3 regions of the Mesorhizobium sp. M7A.F.Ca.CA.002.05.1.1 genome follow, and region 3 is predicted to be linked to each of the others. Evidence: predicted binding sites of a transcription regulator. Region 3 holds the regulator's gene; each other region holds the start of a gene.
What was found. Region 3 encodes PhoB, which activates phosphate uptake and scavenging genes when phosphate is short. Its sites were predicted from a motif close to TGTCATNNANCTGTCAT; they were not measured.
Positions count from the first base shown of each region.

Region 1: EN939_RS03825 (putative 2-aminoethylphosphonate ABC transporter substrate-binding protein) is a predicted target of PhoB. The motif match lies at 1,875-1,891, and genes of this name have one in related genera.
Region 2: phnC (phosphonate ABC transporter ATP-binding protein) is a predicted target of PhoB. The motif match lies at 5,962-5,978, and genes of this name have one in related genera.

Region 1 is NZ_RZQI01000037.1:8,302-15,930, reverse strand. It holds partial or broken gene EN939_RS03830 (ATP-binding cassette domain-containing protein) at 1-554, opposite strand, end outside; gene EN939_RS03825 (putative 2-aminoethylphosphonate ABC transporter substrate-binding protein) at 677-1,702, opposite strand; gene EN939_RS37900 (hypothetical protein) at 1,956-2,099, opposite strand; gene pbfA ((R)-1-hydroxy-2-aminoethylphosphonate ammonia-lyase) at 2,102-3,460, opposite strand; gene phnY (phosphonoacetaldehyde dehydrogenase) at 3,533-4,990, opposite strand; gene phnA (phosphonoacetate hydrolase) at 5,215-6,474, opposite strand; gene EN939_RS03805 (2-aminoethylphosphonate--pyruvate transaminase) at 6,499-7,629, opposite strand, start outside.
Region 2 is NZ_RZQI01000155.1:102-7,730, reverse strand. It holds gene phnG (phosphonate C-P lyase system protein PhnG) at 113-574, shown strand; gene phnH (phosphonate C-P lyase system protein PhnH) at 574-1,185, shown strand; gene EN939_RS10720 (carbon-phosphorus lyase complex subunit PhnI) at 1,187-2,299, shown strand; gene fosX (FosX/FosE/FosI family fosfomycin resistance hydrolase) at 2,296-2,715, shown strand; gene EN939_RS10710 (alpha-D-ribose 1-methylphosphonate 5-phosphate C-P-lyase PhnJ) at 2,712-3,611, shown strand; gene phnK (phosphonate C-P lyase system protein PhnK) at 3,608-4,384, shown strand; gene phnL (phosphonate C-P lyase system protein PhnL) at 4,424-5,131, shown strand; partial or broken gene EN939_RS10695 (DapH/DapD/GlmU-related protein) at 5,128-5,745, shown strand; gene phnC (phosphonate ABC transporter ATP-binding protein) at 6,058-6,915, shown strand; partial or broken gene phnD (phosphonate ABC transporter substrate-binding protein) at 7,000-7,629, shown strand, end outside.
Region 3 is NZ_RZQI01000119.1:2,634-10,262, forward strand. It holds gene EN939_RS08875 (CHASE domain-containing protein) at 1-264, opposite strand, end outside; gene EN939_RS08880 (ATP-binding cassette domain-containing protein) at 392-1,192, opposite strand; gene EN939_RS08885 (sugar ABC transporter permease) at 1,204-2,556, opposite strand; gene xylF (D-xylose ABC transporter substrate-binding protein) at 2,699-3,739, opposite strand; gene EN939_RS08895 (ROK family protein) at 4,010-5,257, shown strand; gene phoB (phosphate regulon transcriptional regulator PhoB) at 5,274-5,963, opposite strand; gene phoU (phosphate signaling complex protein PhoU) at 5,980-6,687, opposite strand; gene pstB (phosphate ABC transporter ATP-binding protein PstB) at 6,714-7,538, opposite strand; partial or broken gene EN939_RS08915 (ABC transporter permease subunit) at 7,556-7,629, opposite strand, start outside.

The DNA of each region.
Region 1 (7,629 bases), on a different contig from region 3:
AGCCCCTTGATCTCGTGGCGCAAGTGCACGCGCACCTTGGCGTCGAGCGCCGACAGCGGCTCGTCGAGCAGAAGCAGGCCGGGCGAGGTGGCGATGGCCCGGGCGAGCGCGATGCGCTGCTGCTGCCCGCCGGAAAGCTGCGCTGGGTATTTCTTCGCCTGATCGGGCAAGCCGACCAGCATGAGCAATTCCTTGACGCGGGCATCGATCTCGGCGCGCGGCCGTTTGGTGTTTTCCAGGCCAAAGGCGATGTTCCTTTCAATCGTCAGATTGGGAAACAGCGCGTAGGACTGAAACACGATGCCGTAGTCGCGTTTTGACGGCGGCAGCGTTGAGATATCCCTGCCCCCCTGGCGGACGACGCCTCTGGTCTGCAGGTCGAGGCCGGCGACGGCGCGCAGCAGCGTGGTCTTGCCGCAACCCGAAGGGCCGAGAAAGCAGATGAATTCGCCTTCGTTGATGTCGAGCGAGATGTCCTTCAGCGCATGGAACTCGCCGAAGGCCTTCCAGAGATGTTCGATCCGCAGGTAAGCCGTGTTGCCGGCAGCGGTCATGGGATGCACCTCGGCCAGCGTTGCCGATAGATCAGCGACGGGTTCGTGTCTCATTTTGACCATCCGGGAAGAGTTACGAGAAGGGCGCCGCTCTGACGGCGCCCTGTCGAAATGCTCTGCGTCTAGCTCTTGGGCTCAGACTTGGCGTCGTAGCGCTTCGTCCACTCGTCGAGAATGGCCTTGCGGTGGTTGGCCGCCCACTCGAAGTCATTGTCGATCATCTTGGACTCGATATCTGCGGGCAGGAATTCGACCGGCTTGGCGACATTCGGCATAGCCAGAACCGCATAACCTACATTGTACATCTCGTTGGCCTCCTTGCTGATCGACCAGTCGAGCAGCGTTTTGGCGGCTTCGAGATTTTTCGTTCCCGCAACGATCGCGGATGCCTCCATGTCCCAGCCGATGCCTTCGGACGGGATGACGATATCGAGGGGAGCGCCCTCCTTCTTCGATTTCGCGGCGCGGAACTCGAACGAGATGCCGATTACGGTTTCACCGGCGGCGGCCATTTTGCACGGCTTCGAACCAGAATGCGTGTAGGCATCAATATTCTGATGCAGGGCATCCATATAGGCCCAACCATCCTTCTCGCCGAACAACTGCAGCCAGCTCGATACATCGAGGAAGCCGGTGCCGGACGAGGCCGGGTTCGGCATCACGATGTGACCCTTGTATTCCGGCTTGGTAAGATCTTTCCAGCTGGTCGGCTCGGCGAGGCCAAGCTTTTTGCCCTCCACGGTGTTGAAGCAGATCGAAGCCGCCCAGGCGTCCATGCCAACCCAGGCCGGTGGCGTGTCCTTGTCGACAAACTTCGGCTTGAGCAATTCGACGCCTTTTGGCGCGTAGGGCTCAAGCATGCCTTCGGTCTTCAGCACCAGAAGCGATGTAGCGGCAAGGCCCCAGACAACGTCGGCCTGCGGATTGTCCTTTTCGGCCAACAGCTTGGCGGTAACGACACCCGTGGAGTCGCGGACAAAGTTCAGTTTGATGTCGGGATGGCTCTTTGTGAAAGTCTCGGCGTAGCGGGCGAGATCTTCGGCTTCAATGGCGGTATAGACTGTCAGTTCGGAGGTTTCGGCAAAGGCGGCGGATGACATCAATGCCGCGGCGAAGGCCATTGCGATAGTTGCGTTGCGCGATTTCATGCTCAGTTCCCCTTTGATTGTTGGCACATTCTGCGATGCACTGTGACGATCGCGCCGGTGGACATTGCGGCCCTGTAGCGCTTGTGGATGTCGTCGTTGGGTCAACTCTGGGGATTGGTGATCGATAAGTAAAATCTATTTATTTTATGACAGGCAAACTTCTACTGATAGTCGTCATGGAACTGTCGCATGCCTGTTGCGGCCGCTATTTCGCGCTTGCGAAAGCCCACGATTGGCACGGAGACGGTTATGGTCAGCCGAACGAAACGCCCGTTGTCTGTGCCCGCAAACGCGGGTCGGACGAGCGGACAGTCACCACCAGATCGCCCCCCCTCGCCCGCAAGCCCGCGTCGATTTCGGGGCATTCGAGCTCGCGGTCGGTGCGCACGGCCTTCATGGTCAGGCCGCCAGCACGGCGGTCTCGAGGATGTCGAGCGCACGATCGAGATCAGCTTTCGAAATGACCAGCGGCGGCGACAGCGTCAGCACATTGCCCTGGCTGACCTTGAAGCTCAGCCCCTGCCCCAGGCAAGCATAGAAGACGCGTTCGGCGAGATCGCGCGCCGGCTCGCGCGTATCGCGATCCTCGACGAGCTCGACGCCGACCATCAGTCCCCTGCCCCTGACGTCGCCGACATGGGGCGAGCGCGCCATCAGGTGCTGCATACGCTCCAGCATGTGCCGGCCAAGTTCGGCCGCGCGTTCGACCAATCCTTCCTCCAGGATGATGTCGATCGTCGTCAGTGCGGCGCGGGTCGTCACCGGGTTCTTCTCGTGGGTGTAGTGGCCGATCGCGAAGCCACCGGTGACGTCGAGGTCGCGGCGCGCGATGACGGCGGCGATCGGCAGGATGCCGCCGCCGAGCGACTTGCCGAGGACGACGATGTCGGGCGTCACATCATCATGCTCGTGGGCGAAGAATTTTCCCGTCTTGCCCAGCCCGGTCGGGATCTCGTCGAAGATCAGCAGCGTGCCGTGCCGGTCGCAGGCTTCGCGAACCCGCTTCCAGAAACCGGGCGGCGGCGGGTTGGGCGTCGCCCGCATCGGTTCTGCGACGACCGCCGCCACGTCCTGTTCGCGGCCGAGCACATAGGCGATCATGTTGGCGCAAGCGAGCCCCGAGGTTTCGAGGGAATCGTGGCCATAGGGACAGCGATAGCCGTCCCAGGGTGCGACGTGCTCGGTGCCGGTCATCATCGGGCCTGATATGTGCGAGCGGAAGGTCGCCTCGCCGCCGACGCTTGCAGCGCCGAAGCCGGCCCCGTGGAACGCATCCCAGAACGACACCGTCTTGAAGCGGCCGGTCGCGGCGCGGGCGATCTTCAGCGCGACCTCGATGGCATCCGAACCACCGGTGGTGAACAGCACCTTGCCGAGATCGCCGGGCGCCAATGCCGCCAGCTTCTCCGCCAGCTCGACGGCGGGCTCGCAGGTAAAGCGGCGCGGCGCAAAGCAGAGCTCATCGAGCTGCTTTTTGATCGCCGTGACCAGCCTTGGATGGCCGTAGCCGAGGTGATGCACGCTGTTGCCGTGGAAATCCATGAAGCGGCGGCCAGCGGTGTCCTCGATCCAGATGCCTTGCGCCTTCGCGATGGTCGAAAGGCAGGGGCTGGACAGACTCTGGTGCATGAAGGCAGCCGCGTCGCGATCGAGCAAGCCGCGGATCCGCGGATCGTCCTGCCCGGCATCCCATCGGCCGCGAGCCGCTGTGGTGTTGGAATCGCCTTCGGTGTGCACAAGCTCTTTGATCGCGGCCATCATGGTCTCCGAAACGCGAATGAGGGAGCGGCGAACGCTCCCTCGGTTGTCTTATCCGTCAATGCCGCCCGGTCAGGACCAGGGCAGCGAAAATGTCTTCACATTGGTGTAGCTCTTCATCGCCTCGATGACGCCTTCCTTGTAGCCATTGCCCGAATCCTTGATGCCGCCGAAGGGCGACATCTCGATGCGGTAGCCCGGCACTTCCCAGATGTTGACGGTGCCGACCTGAAGGCCGGCGATGTATTTCTGCATGCGCGGAAAAGAGTTGGTGCAGACGCCCGACGACAGGCCGAAGGCGGTCGAGTTGGACAGTGCGATCAGCGCATCATCGTCGTCCGGCGCGCGAACGATCGGGATGATCGGGCCGAACGTCTCCTCCATCACCAATTCGGATGTGTGAGGAACGCGATCGACAACGATCGGCGGCAGCAACGCGCCCTGACGACCCGGATTGTAGAGGATTTCGGCGCCCTGCTCGGCGGCCATGTGGACGCGGGCTTCGAACAGCGCCGCCGCCTTCTCGTGCACGACGGTGCCAAGGTCGGTCGAGCGGTCCATCGGATCGCCGAAGCGGATTTTTTTCGCCCGCTCCAGCACCAGCGGCACGAAGCGGTCGGCGACGCTTTCCTGAACCAGGATGCGCTTGACCGCGGTGCAGCGCTGGCCGGAGTTCTTTGTCGCGCCGGCGACGGCCAGATCCGCGGCTCTGGCCAGATCCTCGTCGGAGAGATCGTTGAGGATGATCAGCGGGTCGTTGCCGCCGAGTTCCAGCACCTGGCGCTTGTAGCCGGCGGTGCGGGCGATCATCTTGCCGACCGGCACGCCGCCGGTGAAAGTGATCAGGTCGATATTGTCGTTGGTGATCATCTCGTTGCCGATGTCTGCGGGCCAGCCGGTCACCACCGACAGCATTTCGGGCGGCAGACCGGCTTCATAGAGAATGTCGGCCAGGAGAAGCGCCGTCATCGGCGTCAATTCGGTCGGCTTGACCACCACGCAATTGTTGGTGGCGATCGCCGGCGCCACCTTGTGCGAGACCATGTTGAGCGGGTGGTTGAACGGCGTGATCGCCGAGATCGCCTTCAACGGCTCGCGGGTGGTGAAGATCTTGCGCGCCTTGCCGTGCGGGGTGAGGTCGCAGGAGAAGATCTGGCCGTCATCCTGGATGCACATCTGCGCCGACAGCGTGAACACGTCATAGGCACGGCCGACCTCATAGAGCGAGTCCGTCTTGGAGATGCCGAGCTCGAGCGTGATGAGATCGGAGATTTCTTCGCGGCGCGACGCCAATGCCTCGGCGGCGCGGAACAGGATCTGCTGACGCTCGTAGCGCGTCAGCTTCGATTTGTAGCTGGCGGCGATCTCGAATGCTTTTCGCGCGTGCTCGGCACGCCCGGCCGGCACGGTGCCGATAACGGTGTCGTTCCAGGGGTAGCGCACCTCGACGACGCCGTCGGCATCAACTTTCTTGCCGGCAATGCGCATCGGCTCGTGGCGGACTTTGATGGAAGGGTCGAGTTTGGTCATGGGTTCTGCTCCAGCAGATTCTTGGGTACGTCGCGGGGTCGACCCCCACTCCGGCCCTTCGGGCCACCTCTCCCCCGATCGACGGGGGAGAGGAAATCAGGCGAAGTCGGCGCCCCCACGTTTCCCGGCTAAGCCGCGGCTAACCCTGGCGCCTTCCTCTCCCCCGTCGATCGGGGGAGAGGTGCCGAGCGTAGCGAGGCGGAGTGGGGGGTCGACACTAGCGCTCAGCCCGCCAGTGCCGCCGCCATTGTGGCGTAGTAAAAGGCGTCGAAGTTTCTCAACACAGGTTCATCAGGCAATTCCGGCAGCACACGATTGACGATGAACGGCACCTCCTGCTCGGTCAGCCCACCATGCGACCGTAGCGGTTCGTTCAGAGCCGCCAGGTCATGGCGATGTTCTGAGGTGCCGATCGTCTTGTTCTCGGTCGAGATCAGCACGATGTCGCCGATGCGATCTGCCGGCAGCTCAAAGCGCTCGCACGCCGTCGGGCTGTCGACGACCAGCATGATGCCGTCGATCTTCGCCAGCCGGGCCATGATGCCGGCCTGATCTGCGCCATCAGGCAGATAGGCGGTGGCAAACGAGCCGAGCGCGCCGTGATGCACGACATAGGGGTCGGTGATCGGCAGGATGACGCGGGCGGCGTCCTTGCCCAGCCACTCGTCGAGAAGGTCCTGGACATAGACGACGTCGGGCGAACCGTCCGCCTTGTGCTTGGGCTTCATGCCATGGTCGGCGGTGACGACGATCGCCGCGCCAAGCGCATCAAGCTCGGTCAGGTATTTGTCGAACATCTCGTAGAAGGCGTTGGCCTGCGGCACGCCCGGCGCGTATTTGTGCTGCACATAGTCTGTGGTCGTCAGGTACATGATGTCGGGACGGAACTCCTTCAGCAGCTGCACACCGGCGGCAAAGACGAATTCCGACAGTTCGGCCGAATAGACCTCCGGCACGGGCAGCCCAAAATGTTTCGAGGCATTGTCGATGCCGTGCTCGGCCCTGGTGGTGGTGTCGGATTTTTCCGCCGAAAAGCACAGCGCGCGGCCTTCATCGAAGGCAAGGCCCTTGCCAAGCAAGGCACGCAGCTTGTCCTTGGCGGTGACCACGGCGACCTTGGCGCCGGCATCGTAGAAGGCCTGGAAAATGGTCGGCGCGCGCAGGAAGCGCGGGTCATTCATCATCACTTCCTTGCCGGTCTCGCGCTCATAGAGATAGTTGCCGCAGATGCCGTGCACCGACGGTGGCCTTCCTGTGGCGATCGACAGATTGTTGGGGTTGGTGAAGCTCGGAATGACAGAGTGCGCAAAACGTACGGTGCCCTTCTGCTTGATCCTGACCAGCGCCGGCATCAACCCGGCCTCGATCGCCTCATCGAGATAGGCCGGCTCGCAGCCGTCAAGGCAGATGGCGATGGCCGGCACACGCGGCCAGGCGTAGGTGCGGCCGTTGACCGCGACGTTGATGGGAGACATCTGGTTCATCTGATATCCTCGAGATCGGCCGCTTCAGGCGGCGAGTTTGGCGCGTTCGGCGAGTGCCGCGGCGGGTGGAGCGGCGGTGTCGACGCCCATTTCATGAAGCGAGAAGGCCGCCGCCTCGACGACGCGGCGCATGACATGTTCGTCCATCTGGCCGATGCAGCCGACGCGGAAGCTATCGACGGCGGTCAGCTTGCCCGGATAGATGATGAAGCCCTTGTCCTTCATCAGATCGTAGAAGCGGTCGAAGGCGAAACTGGCATGGGCCGGGTTGAAGAAGGTGACGATGATCGGCGACAGCCAGCGATCCCCGAGCAGTGTCTCGAAACCGAGGTCGCGCATGCCGGCCACCATGACGTCGCGGTTCCTCGTATAGCGAGCGCCACGGCCGGCGACGCCGCCTTCGGCCTCGTGCTGGCGCAGTGCTTCGAGGAAGGCAGCGACGACGTGCGTCGGCGGCGTGTAGCGCCACTGGCCGGTTTTGTTGAGGTGCGCCCACTGGGCGTGGACATCGAGCGACAGCGAATGGCTCCTGCCTTTGGCAGCCTCCAGCTCGCTCTTGCGGGCGATGATGAAGCCGAAGCCCGGAACGCCCTCGATGCACTTGTTGGCGGACGAGACCATCGCCTCATAGCGGATATCGTTGACGTCGAGCGCTACGGCGCCGAAGGCGCTCATGGAATCGACCAGCAGCTTGCGACCCTTGGCATGGACGGCTTGCGCAATCTCGGCGACCGGATTGAGGATGCCGGAGCTGGTCTCGCAATGGATGGCGATGACATGGGTGATATCAGGGTCGGCCGCGAGGGCCGCCGCCACCTCGTCGCCGCGCGGCGGCAGATAGTCGCCCTTGTCGATCAGCGTGTAGGCGCGGCCGAGATAGTGCATGGTCTGCGCGGCGCGCAGGCCGTAGGCGCCGTTGGCCAGCACCAGAACCTTGCCATCTCTGGGCACAAACGAACCCAGCATCGCTTCGACGCAGAAGGAACCGCTCCCTTGCATCGGCACGCAGTCGAACTCATCGTTCCTGTCCCCGGTCAGCGCCAGCAGGCGGCGACGCATATCCGATGTCATGGCGCGGAAGTCGCCGTCCCACGATCCCCAGTCGCGCAACATCGCCTCCTTGACCGAATAGGCCGTGGTAAGCGGCCCTGGGGT
Region 2 (7,629 bases), on a different contig from region 3:
CCCAGTCTTCTATCGCTGTCATCCACCCGTCATGGACACGCGCTAGATAATAGGTATAATTTGTATAGTTGTCTATATCAATAGACAAATTTAGCCACGAGGACGATAGCTTATGCGAGGACAGGAAGCCCGCGACCAGGCCGAGCGCAAGGCCGCCATGGCAACCCTTGCGCAATCCAGCGGCGATGACATCGTACGGCTCTGGAATGAGGCCGGACTGCCTTCGGACGCCGAGTTGCTGCGCGGCCCCGAAACCGGCCTTGTCACCCTGCGCGGCCGCATCGGCGGCGGCGGCGCCCCTTTCAATGTCGGCGAGGCGACCGTTACCCGCGCCACCGTCCGGCTGCCCTCCGGTCAGGTCGGCCATTGCTATGCGCTTGGCCGCGACAAGCAGAAGGCGAAGCTGGCGGCCATCGCCGACGCGCTGTGGCAGGACCCTGCCCGCCGCAATGAGGTCGAGACCGGGCTGATAGCGCCCCTGCGGTCGGCTCTAACCGCAGCGCATGAAAAACGCCGCGCCGAGACGGCGGCAACGAAGGTGGATTTCTTCACCATGGTTCGCGGAGAAGACTGATGGACATTGCAGCGCAATCGATCGAGGGCGGTTTCGCCGATCCGGTCTTCGACGCCCAGACCGTGTTCCGCGCCGTCATGGACGCAATGGCTCGGCCCGGCAGCGTGCAGCCGCTGCCGGCCTTCGCCCGCCCGCCGGCGCCGCTCTCGGCGACCGCCGGCGCCATCGCACTGGCGCTGTGCGATAACGACACCCCGCTCTGGCTCGACCAGGCCCTGCAAGCTTCCGCCGCGATCAGATCCTGGCTTGGGTTCCACACTGGCGCGCCCGTGGCCAACACACCGGCCGATGCGCATTTCGCCTTCATCGCGGCCCCGGCCGAGATGATGTCGCTTGATGGTTTTTCGCAGGGCACGCAGGACTATCCCGACCGTTCGACCACGTTGATCCTGCAAGTCGGCGATCTCGTCTCCGGCACGCCGCTGTTGCTCGAAGGTCCCGGCATCGAAACCAGCGCCACGATCGCGCCGGCACAGATGCCGCGCCATTTCGTCGAGCAGTGGAAACAGAACATCAAGCGCTTTCCGCGTGGCGTCGACATCATCCTCGTCACATCAGGCGGCATTGCCTGCCTGCCGCGCACGACGCGCATCAAGACGATGGAGGCGTAAGATGTATGTCGCGGTAAAAGGTGGCGAAGCCGCAATCGCCAACGCCCACAGCCTGCTTGCCGACCGCCGGCGCGGCGACCGTTCGGTGCCGGCGCTTCGCCTCGACCAGATCGTCGAGCAGCTGGCGCTCGGCGTCGACCGGGTGATGAGCGAAGGCTCGCTCTACGATCGGGAGCTGGCCGCGCTCGCCATCGTCCAGGCGCGCGGCGACATGATCGAGGCGATCTTCCTGGTGCGCGCCTATCGCACCACGCTGCCACGCTTCGGCTACTCCAAGCCGATCGACACCGCCACCATGCTGGTCGAGCGGCGCGTGTCGGCGACCTACAAGGATCTGCCCGGCGGCCAATTGCTCGGGCCCACCTTCGACTACACGCACAGACTGCTCGATCCCGAGCTTGCCGCGGGGGCCGAGGTCGCCGAGCCCTTGCTGCGCGAGACGGAAGCGCAAGCCATGCCGCGCGTTTCGGCCATCCTCGCCCGCGAAGGCTTGATCGAACCGGATGGCGACATGCCGCAGGACCATGTCCCCGGCGACATCACCCGCGAGCCGCTGGAATTCCCAATGGCGCGCGACATCCGCCTGCAGGCGCTGTCGCGCGGCGACGAGGGCTTTTTGCTGGCGCTCGGCTATTCCACCCAGCGCGGCTATGCCCGCAACCATCCCTTCGTCGGCGAGATCCGCATCGGCGAGGTCGAGCTCGAGTTCGACGTTCCCGAACTGCCCTTCGCTGTCCCGCTCGGCACTGTCCGCATCACCGAATGCCAGATGGTCAACCAGTTCAAAGGCTCGGCCAAGGCGCCGCCGCAGTTCACCCGCGGCTACGGCCTGGTCTTCGGCCAGAGCGAGCGCAAGGCGATGGCGATGGCGCTCTGCGACCGGGCGCTGCGCGCGAAGGAGCTCGGCGAGGATGTCGTCGCCGCGGCCCAGGACGAGGAGTTCGTCATCTCACACTCCGACAATGTCCAGGCGACCGGCTTCGTCGAGCATCTGAAGCTGCCGCACTATGTCGATTTCCAGGCCGAACTCGACCTCGTGCGCCGCATGCGCGCCGAACACGACGCCCACCAAAACCCCGTGAAGGTCGAAGAGAAGCGGGAGGCCGCGGAATGATCGAAGGGCTTTCCCACATGACCTTCATCGTCCGCGATCTCGAGCGGATGACCAAGATCCTCGAGGGCGTATTCGACGCACGCGAAATCTATGCCAGCGATGCCGAGCAGTTCTCGGTGTCGCGCGAAAAATTCTTCCTGATCGGCGACATCTGGGTCGCCATCATGGAGGGCGAGCCCTTGCCGGAGCGCAGCTACAACCACATCGCCTTCAAGATCGATGACGCCGATTTCGACCACTATGCCGAGTGCATCGGCAAGCTCGGCCTCGACATGCGCCCGCCGCGCCCGCGCGTCGAGGGCGAGGGCCGCTCGATCTATTTCTACGACGACGACAACCACATGTTCGAACTGCACACGGGCACGCTCAATGAGCGGCTGGCGCGCTACGCCAAGGGATTTGAGGTCGCATCATGACCGACATCGCCACCTACAACTTCGCCTATCTCGACGAACAGACCAAAAGGATGATCCGCCGCGCGATCCTCAAGGGCATCGCCATCCCGGGATATCAGGTGCCGTTCGCCTCGCGCGAAATGCCGATGCCCTATGGCTGGGGCACTGGCGGCGTCCAGGTCACCGCTTCGATCATCGGCCCAGACGATGTGCTCAAGGTGATCGACCAGGGCGCCGACGACACCACCAACGCGGTCTCGATCCGCGCCTTCTTCAAGAAGGTCGCCAACGTCGCGGTGACGACCGACACCGCCAGCGCCACCATCATCCAGACCCGTCACCGCATTCCCGAGCATCCGCTGACGGCGGGCCAGGTGCTGGTCTACCAGGTGCCGATCCCGGAACCCTTGCGCTTCCTCGAGCCACGCGAGACCGAAACGCGGAAAATGCATGCGCTGGAAGAATACGGCCTCATGCATGTGAAACTTTACGAGGACATCGCCAAACACGGCCGCATCGCCACCACCTATGCCTATCCGGTCAAGGTCGAGGGCCGCTATGTGATGGACCCGTCGCCGACGCCGAAATTCGACAATCCCAAGATGCACCGCTCGCCGGCGCTGCAGCTGTTCGGCGCCGGGCGCGAAAAGCGCATCTATGCGGTGCCGCCCTTCACCGAAGTGGTCAGCCTCGACTTCGAGGATCATCCGTTCGAGGTGCAGACCTTCGACCAGCCCTGCGCGCTGTGCGCGGCCGAGAATGTCTATCTCGACGAGGTCATCCTCGACGACCATGGAGGCCACATGTTCGTCTGCTCCGACACGGATCATTGCGAGAAGCGGCGGGCGGACGGCCATCACGGCCACCTTGCTTCAGAGAACCATCTTGCCTCGGAAAAAATGGAGCCGGCGCAATGACCGACGAACCGCTGCTGCGCGTCTCGGCGCTCTCCAAATTCTACGGCTCGCGCGTCGGCTGCGACAACGTCTCCTTCGACCTGTGGCCGGGCGAAGTCCTGGCTGTGGTCGGCGAGTCCGGCTCCGGCAAGACGACATTGCTCAACTGCCTGTCGACGCGGCTGCTGCCCTCCTCCGGCAGCGCCAGCTACCGCATGCGCGACGGCCAGTTCCGCGAGCTCTACCGCATGAGTGAGGCCGAGCGCCGCTTCCTGATGCGCACCGACTGGGGGTTTGTCCACCAGAACCCGGCCGACGGCCTGCGCATGACGGTGTCGGCCGGCGCCAATGTCGGCGAGCGGCTGATGGCGGTCGGCGACCGCCACTACGGCAAGATCCGCGCCACCGCCGTCGACTGGCTATCGCGCGTCGAGATCGACGAGGACCGCATCGACGACGAGCCCCGCGCCTTTTCCGGCGGCATGCGCCAGCGCCTGCAGATTGCCCGCAACCTCGTCACCGGCCCGCGTCTGGTGTTCATGGACGAGCCAACCGGCGGCCTCGACGTCTCGGTCCAGGCGCGCCTGCTCGACCTGCTGCGCGGTCTGGTCACCGATCTTGGTCTGGCGGCCATCGTCGTCACCCATGACCTTGCCGTGGCGCGGCTTTTGTCGCAGCGCATGATGGTGATGAAGGACGGCCGCGTCGTCGAAAGCGGTCTCACCGACCGCGTGCTCGACGACCCGCGCGCGCCTTACACGCAATTGCTTGTTTCCTCGATTCTGCAGGTTTGACGATGACGCGCAAACGACTGACGATTGGAGAACCTTCTGATGGCAACCCCGCTCGTTGTTTCCGGCGTTGCCAAGAGCTTCACCATGCATCTGCGTGACGGCATCAAACTGCCTGTTGTCGCCGGTGTCTCGTTCTCGATCAGGGCCGGCGAATGCACCGTGCTCGGCGGCCCGTCCGGTGCCGGCAAGAGCTCGATCCTGAAGATGCTCTACGGCAACTACGCCGTCGACGAAGGCCAGATCATCGTCACGCATGATGACGGGCTGATCGACCTGGCCACCGCCAGCCCTCGCACCGTGCTTGCGGTGCGCCGGCAAACGATCGGCTATGTCAGCCAGTTCCTGCGCACCGTGCCGCGCGTTTCGGCGCTCGATGTCGTCGCCGAACCGCTGGTCGAGCGCGGCGAGGATCGCGAGATTGCCCGCGGCAAGGCGCGCGCCTTGCTGGCACAGCTCAACCTGCCGGAGAAACTCTGGGCTTTGCCGCCTGCGACCTTTTCCGGCGGCGAGCAGCAGCGCGTTAACATCGCGCGCGGCTTCATCACCGAGCATCCGATCCTGCTGCTCGACGAACCGACCGCTTCGCTCGACGCCAGGAACCGCGACGTCGTGATCGAACTCATCGCCGCCAAGAAGGCGGCTGATGTCGCCCTGCTCGGCATCTTCCATGACCACGACGTGCGCGAGGCGGTTGCCGACCGCATCATCGACGTCACCGCGTTCGCGTCCGGAAAAATCGCCGCATGACCAGGAAATTGTCCGAGACGCCGCTGGTCCACCCGACGGCGGATGTACAGAATTCGACGCTCGGCCGCTGGACCGAGATCGCCGACCGCAGCCGGGTCTCGGAAAGCGAACTCGGCGACTATTCCTACATGATGCAGGACTGCTCCGTCTGGTGCGCGACGATCGGCAAGTTCGCCAACATCGCGGCCAGCGTTCGCATCAACGCCACCAACCACCCGACCTGGCGGCCGACGCTGCATCACTTCACCTATCGCGCCTCGGACTACTGGGACGATGCCGAGCACGAGACAGAATTCTTCGCCCAGCGCCGCGCCAAACGCGTCACCATCGGCCACGACACCTGGCTCGGTCACGGCTCGACTATCCTGCCCGGCGTCACCGTCGGCGATGGCGCCGCGGTCGGCGCGGGTGCGGTGGTCTCGAAAGATGTCGCGCCCTATACCATTGTCGGCGGCGTGCCGGCCAAACCGATCCGCGAGCGCTTCGATCGCCGCACGGCCGAACGCTACCAGGCGCTCGCCTGGTGAGACTGGGACCATGCAAGGCTGCGCGCCGCGTTGGATGATTTCCGGGAGCTTGAGGCCGAGACGTTCCTAGAGAAATATGGTGGATAGCGACGTCCAGGAATGGCGGTCACTGACGCGGGGCAGCGGGGCATTATCACAAACCGCCCCGGCCCCTACTATCCGCATGACATGCCTCTCGACACCAGCATCGGCGCCATGACGGCCCTTGTCTGGAACGCTTGATGGCACCAGCTCGCCAGGCCCGCGTTCCAAATCACCTTCGACTGCTGACCCAGGGTCGACACTAGACTCCAGCCTGTGGAGCGTAACAAAACTGACATCACCGCGACACGGCAGGTTCATGTGGCTGCGCTAGGCGAGAGCCTGACGATCAATGGTCCGGACCTGGAACCTGCCCCCATGCCAGCAAATTCCGCCACGCTCGAAATCCGCGGTGTCACCCGACGATTTGGCAAGAACACTGCCGTCAGCGACATCAACATCGCGATCCCGCAGGGTCAGATGGTTGGCGTCATCGGCCGTTCGGGCGCCGGCAAATCGACCCTTCTTCGCATGATCAACCGTCTCATCGATCCCAGCCAGGGGTCGATTTTTTTTGACGGCGCCGAGGTCTCCCAGCTGCGCGGTTCGCCACTACGGCGCTGGCAGCGCGATTGCGCCATGATCTTCCAGCAGTTCAACCTGGTGCCGCGCCTCGACGTGCTGACCAATGTGCTTCTCGGCCGGCTGAATCACCGCTCCACCATGTCGAACCTGCTCGGCATCTTCTCCCGCGAGGAACGAGCCGAGGCGATAGCAGCGCTGGAGCGTCTCGATATCGCCCGCACCGCGCTGCAGGCCGCCGGCACCTTGTCGGGTGGCCAGCAGCAGCGCGTCGCCATTGCCCGCGCGTTGATGCAGCAGCCGAAGGTGATCCTCGCCGACGAGCCGATCGCGTCACTCGATCCGCTCAACGCCAAGGTGGTTATGGATTCGCTGCAGGATATCAATTTGCGCGAAGGCATCACCGTGATCACCAACCTGCACACGCTGGACACGGCCCGCACCTATTGCAACCGTATCATCGGCATGGCTGCCGGCAAGGTCGTCTTCGACGGCCCGCCGGAAGAGCTCAACCGCGAGGCCGTGCGCATGGTCTACGGCGCCGACAGCAGCGGCGGCGAAATCTCCGAGGCCATCACCTCGACCAGTGTCATCATCAAGCAAAAAATCGCCGCATCCGCCGGACCGCTTGAGCCAGCCTTTCCTGGTTACTGAGCGACCTGGATCGCCAGCCCGCGTCAAGGGCATCATATCCCAACGCAGCCGGCGCGATGCCGGGACCAACAGGAGAGAGACGAGATGTTTAGAAAGATACTTTTCGGTGCCGTTTCCGTCATGGCCATGGCGATGGGCTCGGTCCAGGCACAGGATCTGAAGGAATTCCGCGTCGGCATTCTGGGCGGCGAGAACGAAGCCGACCGTCTGCGCAACTACCAGTGCTTCGCCGACCACATCAAGCAAGTTCTCGGCGTCGAGAAAGTTTCGCTGTTCCCGGCCGCCGACTACGACGGCGTCATCCAGGGTCTGCTCGGCGGCACGCTCGACTATGCCGAACTCGGCGCTTCCGCCTACGCCAAGGTCTACCTCGAGAACAAGGACGCGGTTCAGCCGATCCTGACGACGGTCCAGACCGACGGTTCGACCGGCTACCATTCGGTTATGGTCGCCCGTGCGGATTCCGGCATCAAGACACTCGCTGACATGAAGGGCAAGAAACTCGGTTTCGCCGATCCCGATTCGACTTCCGGCTACCTGGTCCCGGTCACCTCGCTGCCCAAAGACATCGGCATGGATGTGAAGAGCTATTTCGCGTCGACCGGTTTCGGCGGCGGCCATGAACAGCTTGTCCTTGAAGTTCTGAAGGGCACCTTCGATGCCGGCACCACCTGGGCCTCCGGCGTCGGCGACTTCAAGGATGGCTACAGCTCC
Region 3 (7,629 bases):
CTTGTCGACATCGAGCGCGTTGAAGAACGCCTTGAACTCATTGCGAGAAATATCGCCATTGCGGGCGTCGAACAGGGCCTGCGTCGAGCGCAGCAGCGACAGATGCAGGTCGATGCGGCTCTCGATCCGGTTGAGCGCGTCGTCGGCAGTCGCCTCGAACTTGATGCGCGCGGCTTCCTGTGTGGCGAAATAGGCGAAACCTGCCATCACCATGCTGATTAGTGCGACGGCGATAAAGGCGATGATCGGGAAAAGCTTCTTCAACGGATCGTGCGGTCCCTGAGCGATATCGGACCTTTATGGGCAAGTCGCCGTGCCAACACAATGCCACGGCCAAGCCATCCTTACGGCTGGCATATCACGTGTCCGGCAACGGCGAGCTGGCTTGATCTCAGGCTGCGATCTTCAGCGCACCCGGTCCTGGAATGGCGCCCGGCGGGCATTTGCCAAGAATGATCATCCCCAGCACCTCGTCCTGGGTGACATCGGTGGTGCGGGCGGTGCCAACGACCTGACCGTTCTTCATGACGCAGACCCGGTCGGCAAGCTCGAACACATCGTGGATGTCGTGGCTGATCAGGAAGATGCCGATGCCATCGGACTTGAGCTGCTTGACCAGTTCGCCGACCTGCGCCGTTTCCTGCGGACCAAGCGCCGCCGTCGGCTCGTCCATGATCAGGATGCGGGCGTTGAACAGGATCGCACGCGCGATCGCCACCGATTGCCGCTGGCCGCCCGACAGCTTGATCACCGGCTCCTTGAAGCGCTGGAAGCGGGGATTGAGCCGGCCCATCACCTTGCGCGCCTCGGCCTCCATGGCAACGTCGTCGAGCGTACCCCAGGCGGTCATCAGCTCGCGGCCGAGGAACAGATTGGCGGCGGCGTCGACATTGTCGGCCAACGCCAGCGTCTGGTAGATCGTCTCGATGCCGTATTTCTTGGCGTCGCGTGGATTGGAGATCGATGCCTCCTCGCCGTTGACGAAGATCTGGCCCGAATCGCGCTTGTAGGCGCCGGACAGGATCTTGATCAATGTCGACTTGCCGGCGCCATTGTGGCCGAGCAGCGCCACGACCTCGCCGGGGAAAAGATCGATCGAGGCGTCGTCGACGGCGCGGATGCCGCCAAACGCGATCGAGATGTTCCTCATGTCGATCAGCGCGGTGGCTGCAGGAGCAGTCTTGTCATTCATGGCATGCCCTCCTAGACGCGCTTGCGATAGACGGTGTCGAGCCACACGGCGATGACCAGTACGGCCCCGACGACGATGCTCTGCAGCGGCGAGTCGACGCCGAGCAGCACCATGCCGGACTGCAGCGACTGCATCAGCAGGGCGCCCAGCATGGCGCCGATGATCGTTCCCGATCCGCCGGCAAGCGACGTGCCGCCGATCACGGCGGCTGCAATGACGAGCAGTTCGTCGAGCGTTCCAAGCACGTTGGTGGCCGAATTCTGCCGGGCCGAGGAGATCGCCGCGGCAATCGTGGCCAGCACGCCCATGATCATGAACACCTTCATGGTGATCCATCGCGTGTTGATGCCGGCGAGATTGGCCGCCTCGGGATTGCCGCCGATGGCGAACACATAGCGGCCGAAACGGGTGCGGTTGGTGATGAAGGTCATGACCAGCCCGACGGCGACAGCCATCAGCACCGGTATCGCGATACCGTGGGCGATGAACAGGCCGCCTTCGGGAACGGTGATGTTGTTGGCGGCCGCATATCTGTTCACGATGCCGATCGGCCAGGGGTAGGAGTTGGCGAGCCAGACCGCACCCATGATGGCGCCGCAGGTGACGACTCCAAGCAGCGCCTCGGCCCAGATCGGACGTAGCGGAAACCGGAAACGCTTGCGCTGCACCCGCCCGTTGAACAGCCCAAACACCACGGCGAGGCAGGCGACGATCCCAACGACCCAGCTCCAGGTCGCGCCGATCGATCCCGCCGGCCCACCGCCCATCAGCTGAAAAGTGGCGTTAAGCGGCGCCACGGTCTGGCCTGAAGTGACCCACCAGGCGGCACCGCGCCAGACCAGCAGGCCGCCCAGCGTCACGATAAAGGCGGGCACTTCGAGATAGGCGATGACGAAGCCTTGAAAAGCGCCGATCAACAGGCCGAGCGCCAGGCCGATGACCAGTGCCAGGACCCAGATCCACGGGTTGCCGAGTTCGAGCCCGACAAAGCGCACCAGGAAATGCACCTGGGCAAATCCCATCACCATGCCGATCAGGCCCTCGGCGGAACCGACCGACAGGTCGATGTTGCGCATGACGATGACCAGCACCATGCCGCAGGCCATGATGGCAACCGCGGATGTCTGCACCGACAGGTTCCACAGATTGCGCGGCGTGAGAAAGGTGCGGCTGTCGAAATCGAGCGGATTGACGCCAAGGCGCAGGCTGGAAATGACATGCAGCCCAATCCAGATAACCAGCAGCGCGCCGATCATGCCGAGCATGCGGGTGTCGATCTCGGTCGCCTTCAGGAACCGGGCGACGGCGCCGAGTTCCGACGCGCGCGCCGTATCGGTCTGCGGGTTTGACGTCGTATCGGTCATGGTTTCCTCCCACCGGCTGGCCGTCTGACGCGCATGCCGGAGCCCAGCCTAGAAGCTATCCGCATGATGCGGAAACAGAATTCTTTGAGAAAACGCCGCGGCTTTTGGGCCGCGGCGTTCAGATATTGCAAAGTGGTACGGATCAGTTGCAGGCCGCCACGGTGCCGGCGGCGACACCCGCGCAGACTTCGTCCTTCTTGATCCAGCCGGCGTCGATGACGACGTTGAGATTGTCCTTGGTGATGGCAACCGGGGTCAGGAACAGCGACTTGACGGTGTTGCCGCCCGGCGTCGTGAAGTCCTTGGCGCCGGCGATGTCGCTCGTCTTCTTGCCGTCGGCCAGTTGCGAGGCGATCTCGGCGGCATTCTTGCCGAGCTCCCGCGCGTCCTTCCACACCGACACGGTTTGCGTGCCGAGGGCGATGCGGTTCAGCGCGGCGTGGTCGCCGTCCTGACCCGAGACCGGCACGGTGCCGGCCAAGCCTTGAGCCGTCAGCGCCGCGACGACGCCACCGGCAGTGCCGTCATTGGCCGCGACCACCGCGTCGACCTTGTTGTCGTTGGCGGTCAGGAACTGCTCCATGTTCTTCTGGGCGTTGGCGGGCAGCCAGCCATCCGTGTAGGCTTCGCCGACATTCTTGATCTTGCCGCTGTCGATGGCTTCCTTGAGCACTTCCATCGAGCCCGAGAACAGGAAGTCGGCATTGGGATCGGCACCGGAGCCCTTGATGAAGACGTAGTTGCCTTCCGGCTTGACCTTGAACACTTCGCGGGCCTGCATGCGGCCGACTTCCTTGTTGTCGAAGGTCAGATAGAAGACGTCCTTGTTCTCGATCAGCCGGTCATAGCCGACGACCGGAATGCCTTCGTCCAGCGCCTTCTGCACGGCCGGGCCGATGGCCGAAGCGTCCTGCGCCAGGATGATCAGGGAATTAGCGCCCTGCGAGATCAGGCTTTCGACATCGGTAAGCTGCTTGCCGGGATTGGACTGCGCATCGGCGGAGATGTACTTGTCGCCGGCGGCCTCGATCGCCGTCTTCATGGCGGCCTCGTCGGTCTTCCAGCGTTCTTCCTGGAAGTTGGACCACGAAACGCCGACAACCTTGTCCTTCGCCTGCGCGACAGACGCGAGCGTCAGCGACATGGCGGCACCCGCCAGGATGGCGGCCGTGAATCTTTTCATATTATCCTCCCTGCGCCGCGTATGGCGCGACCAAACTGACCCGAGGGCCGGCACAGAGGCTCTATTTTTTCGAGCCTCGAAAAAATACTGGGCCAACGCCCGAACGCTGTCAACATCGATTCTGATGGATTTTGATGTCATTTCGAGTTTTTTTCGAGTCTCGGAATAAATAAATGACACGGCATGCAGCTTCTGCCAGTATTTACCGGCGTCACCGACAGCGTTCCAGGGGCAGGAGGAACCGCGGCGACCGGGAGGATATGAAAGAACATGTCGGTCGGAATCCGCCACGACGATCTGCGCCGCCGCAACCGCGCCATGGTGATCGCGGCAGTGCGCCGCGCCGGACAGCCGTCACGAACCGAGATCGCCGCGACCACAAGCCTCAGCCATTCGACCATCTCGGCGATTTCATCCGACCTGATCGTCGAAGGCATCCTGACCGAAAGCAAGCCGAGCGAGGCCGGCTCGCTCAAACGCGGCCGGCCGCAGGTCGGCCTCAGTCTCAATCCGGAAGCGGCCGCGGTAATGACCGTGGTGCTGTCGCTGAACTTCCTCTCCGTCGCCGTCATCGACTATGCCGGCCAGGTGATATCCGAGGAACAGCGCCGGCTGGACACGCTGACGATGTCGCGCGAGTCGCTGATCGGGGAATGCACGGCCATCGTGCGGCGCCGCCTGGCAGATCCCGACCTGGACGTGCGCAGCATCGCCCGCATCGCGCTGGCCATCCAGGGCATCACCGACACCCGTGCCCGCGCCATGCTGTGGTCGCCGATCACGCCGCACACCGACATCGCCTTCGCTGACATATTCGAAGACGAGTTCGGCATCCCTGCCATAATGGAGAACGACTGCAACATGATGGCGGTGGCGCTGCGCTGGCGCGACCCCGATCGTTACCGCGACGATTTCATCGCTATCCTTTTGTCGCACGGCATCGGCATGGGACTGGTGCTGAAGGGCGAATTGTTCACCGGCACCCATTCTTCGGGCGGCGAATTCGGCCACATGATCCATCGGCCGAACGGCGCGCTATGTCGCTGCGGACGGCGCGGCTGCGTCGAAGCCTATGCGGGCAATTACGCCATCTGGCGCAACGCCAGGCAGATGGGCGAGGATGCAGAACCCGTCGCCGATGTCAGCGACGCCGACATGCGCGCCCTGGCTGCCGCGGCCCGCGAAGGTGACGGACCCGAACGGGAAGCCTATCGCAAGGCCGGCGAAGCGCTCGGCTACGGCCTCGGCAGCCTGTTCGCGCTGATCGATCCGGCGCCGGTCGCCATGGTCGGTGTCAGCGCCGCCGCCTTCGACCTGATCGAGCCGGCATTGCGGCAAGCGATTGCCCAGACCGCCGGCGGCCAGCATTCCAAATCGATTTCCTTCGACACCGAGCCGAACGAACTGCCGCTGATCCGCGAAGGCTGCGCCATGCGGGCGCTGATCTTCGTCGATCAGGAGATTTTTGCGCCGGGCGTGCAGGCGAGATCCGGTTTCGGCGGCAAGAACGTGGCGTGAGTTCAAACGAGGGAGTTCAGTCCTCTCGGATGGCGTATCCGGCCCCACGGATCGTGCGGATGACATCAGGCATACGGCCATTGTTGACCGCCTTGCGCAGCCGGCCGACATGCACGTCGACCGTGCGCTCGTCGATGTAGATCGTCTCGCCCCAGACATTGTCGAGCAGCTGGCTGCGCGAGAACACGCGGCCTGGATGGCGCATCATGAATTCGAGCAGGCGGAATTCCGTCGGCCCAAGCCGGATCTCGCTCTTCTTGCGATAGACACGGTGCGACTCGCGATCGAGCACGATATCGCCGACCTTTAGCACGCTGGACAGCACTTCCGGCTTGGCCCGGCGCAGCAGCGCCTTGACCCTGGCCATGAACTCCGGCGTCGAGAAGGGCTTGACCAGATAGTCGTCGGCGCCGGTCGACAGGCCGCGCACGCGGTCGCTTTCCTCGCCTCGCGCGGTCAGCATGATGATCGGCAGCCGCTCGGTCTCGGGACGCATTCGCAGGCGCCGGCAGAGTTCGATGCCCGAAACCGCAGGCACCATCCAGTCGAGCACCAGAAGATCGGGAACGTTCTCCTGCAGCCGGATTTCGGCCTCATCGCCGCGCGTCACCACCTCGACCTGGTAACCTTCGGATTCAAGATTGTAGCGGAGCAGCACGCCTAGCGGCTCCTCATCCTCCACCACCATGATGCGTGGTGCGATCATCGGCTGGTCACCCTTGTTATGCCGCTGGCGCGGACATTGCCGTCTCGTCCTGCTTCGGACGATTGGCTGGCAGCTGCGTGCCGGTCAAAACATAGTAGGCATTTTCGGCGATGTTGGTCACGTGGTCGCCGATCCGCTCGAGGTTCTTGGCGCAAAACAACAGGTGCGTGCACGCCGTGATGTTGCGGGGATCTTCCATCATGTAGGTCAGCAGCTCGCGGAACACCGAGGTGTATTTGACGTCGATGCGTTCATCATTGTTTCTGAGCGTGGCAAGCGCTGCCGCGTCAGCGGCGGCATACTCGTCGACGACCCCCTGCACCTGGATCAGCACCAGCTGCGCCATCGCGTCGATCGAATGCGAAAGATCGTGCGGCGTGACGCTCAGCCCGACAGTGCCGACGCGCTTGGCGATGTTCTTGGCAAGGTCGCCGATGCGCTCGAGGTCGCCGGCCATGCGGATCGAACCGACCACCGCACGCAGATCGTTGGCCATTGGCTGGCGCTTGGCGATCAGCGTGATGGCGCGATCGTCCAGCTCGCGCTGGCGGGCATCCATGATCGCATCGTCGGAAACCACGCGCTGCGCCAGCGCATTGTCCGAATTGAGCAAAGCCTTGGTCGAGCCACTGACCATCGAGCGGGCGAGATCGCCCATGTCGCGGATCAGCTGGCTGATCTGCTCCAGATCCTCATCGAAAGATGCAACGGTATGTTCACCCATGATCTTCGTCCCTCATATGCCTGAGCTCAGCCGAACCGGCCGGTGATGTAGTCCTGGGTGCGTTTGTCGTCGGGGGTGGTGAACATCTTGTCGGTGGCGCCCTCCTCGACCAGATAGCCTAGATGGAACATCGCGGTGCGCTGCGACACGCGCGCTGCCTGCTGCATCGAATGGGTGACGATGACGATCGTATAGTTCTGGCGCAGTTCGTCGATCAGTTCCTCGACGCGAGCAGTGGCGATCGGGTCGAGCGCCGAACACGGTTCGTCCATCAGGATCACCTCGGGTGACACGGCGATGGCGCGTGCAATGCACAGACGCTGTTGCTGGCCACCGGAAAGACCCGTGCCAGGTTCCTGCAAACGGTCCTTCACCTCGTTCCAGATCGCCGCCTTCTTCAAGCTCGACTCGACGATCTGATCCATGTCGGCCTTGCGCTTGGCCAATCCGTGGATGCGCGGGCCATAGGCGACGTTCTCGTAGATCGACTTGGGGAACGGATTGGGTTTCTGAAACACCATGCCGACGCGCGCCCTGAGTTCGACGACATCGATGTTCTTGTCGTAGATGTCTTCTTCGTCGAGCGTTATCTTGCCGGTTACCCGCGCGGAATCGATGGTGTCGTTCATGCGGTTGAGGCAACGCAGGAAGGTCGACTTGCCGCAGCCGGAGGGGCCGATCAGCGCCGTCACCTGATTCAGGCGGACGTCGAGATTGACATCGAACAGCGCCTGCTTCTCGCCATAGAACACGCCGACCTTGTCGCCACGCATTTTGATCACTTCGTTCGACTTGGCGTTCATCTTATCGCCCACTGCATTTTCAAGGGACTGTTCGGTCATGATGTTCATACCAAAATGCCTTTTTTCTACCAGCGCCGCTCGAACCGACGCCGAAGCACGATCGCGGTGATGTTCATGGCCATGAGGAAGACGAGCAGGA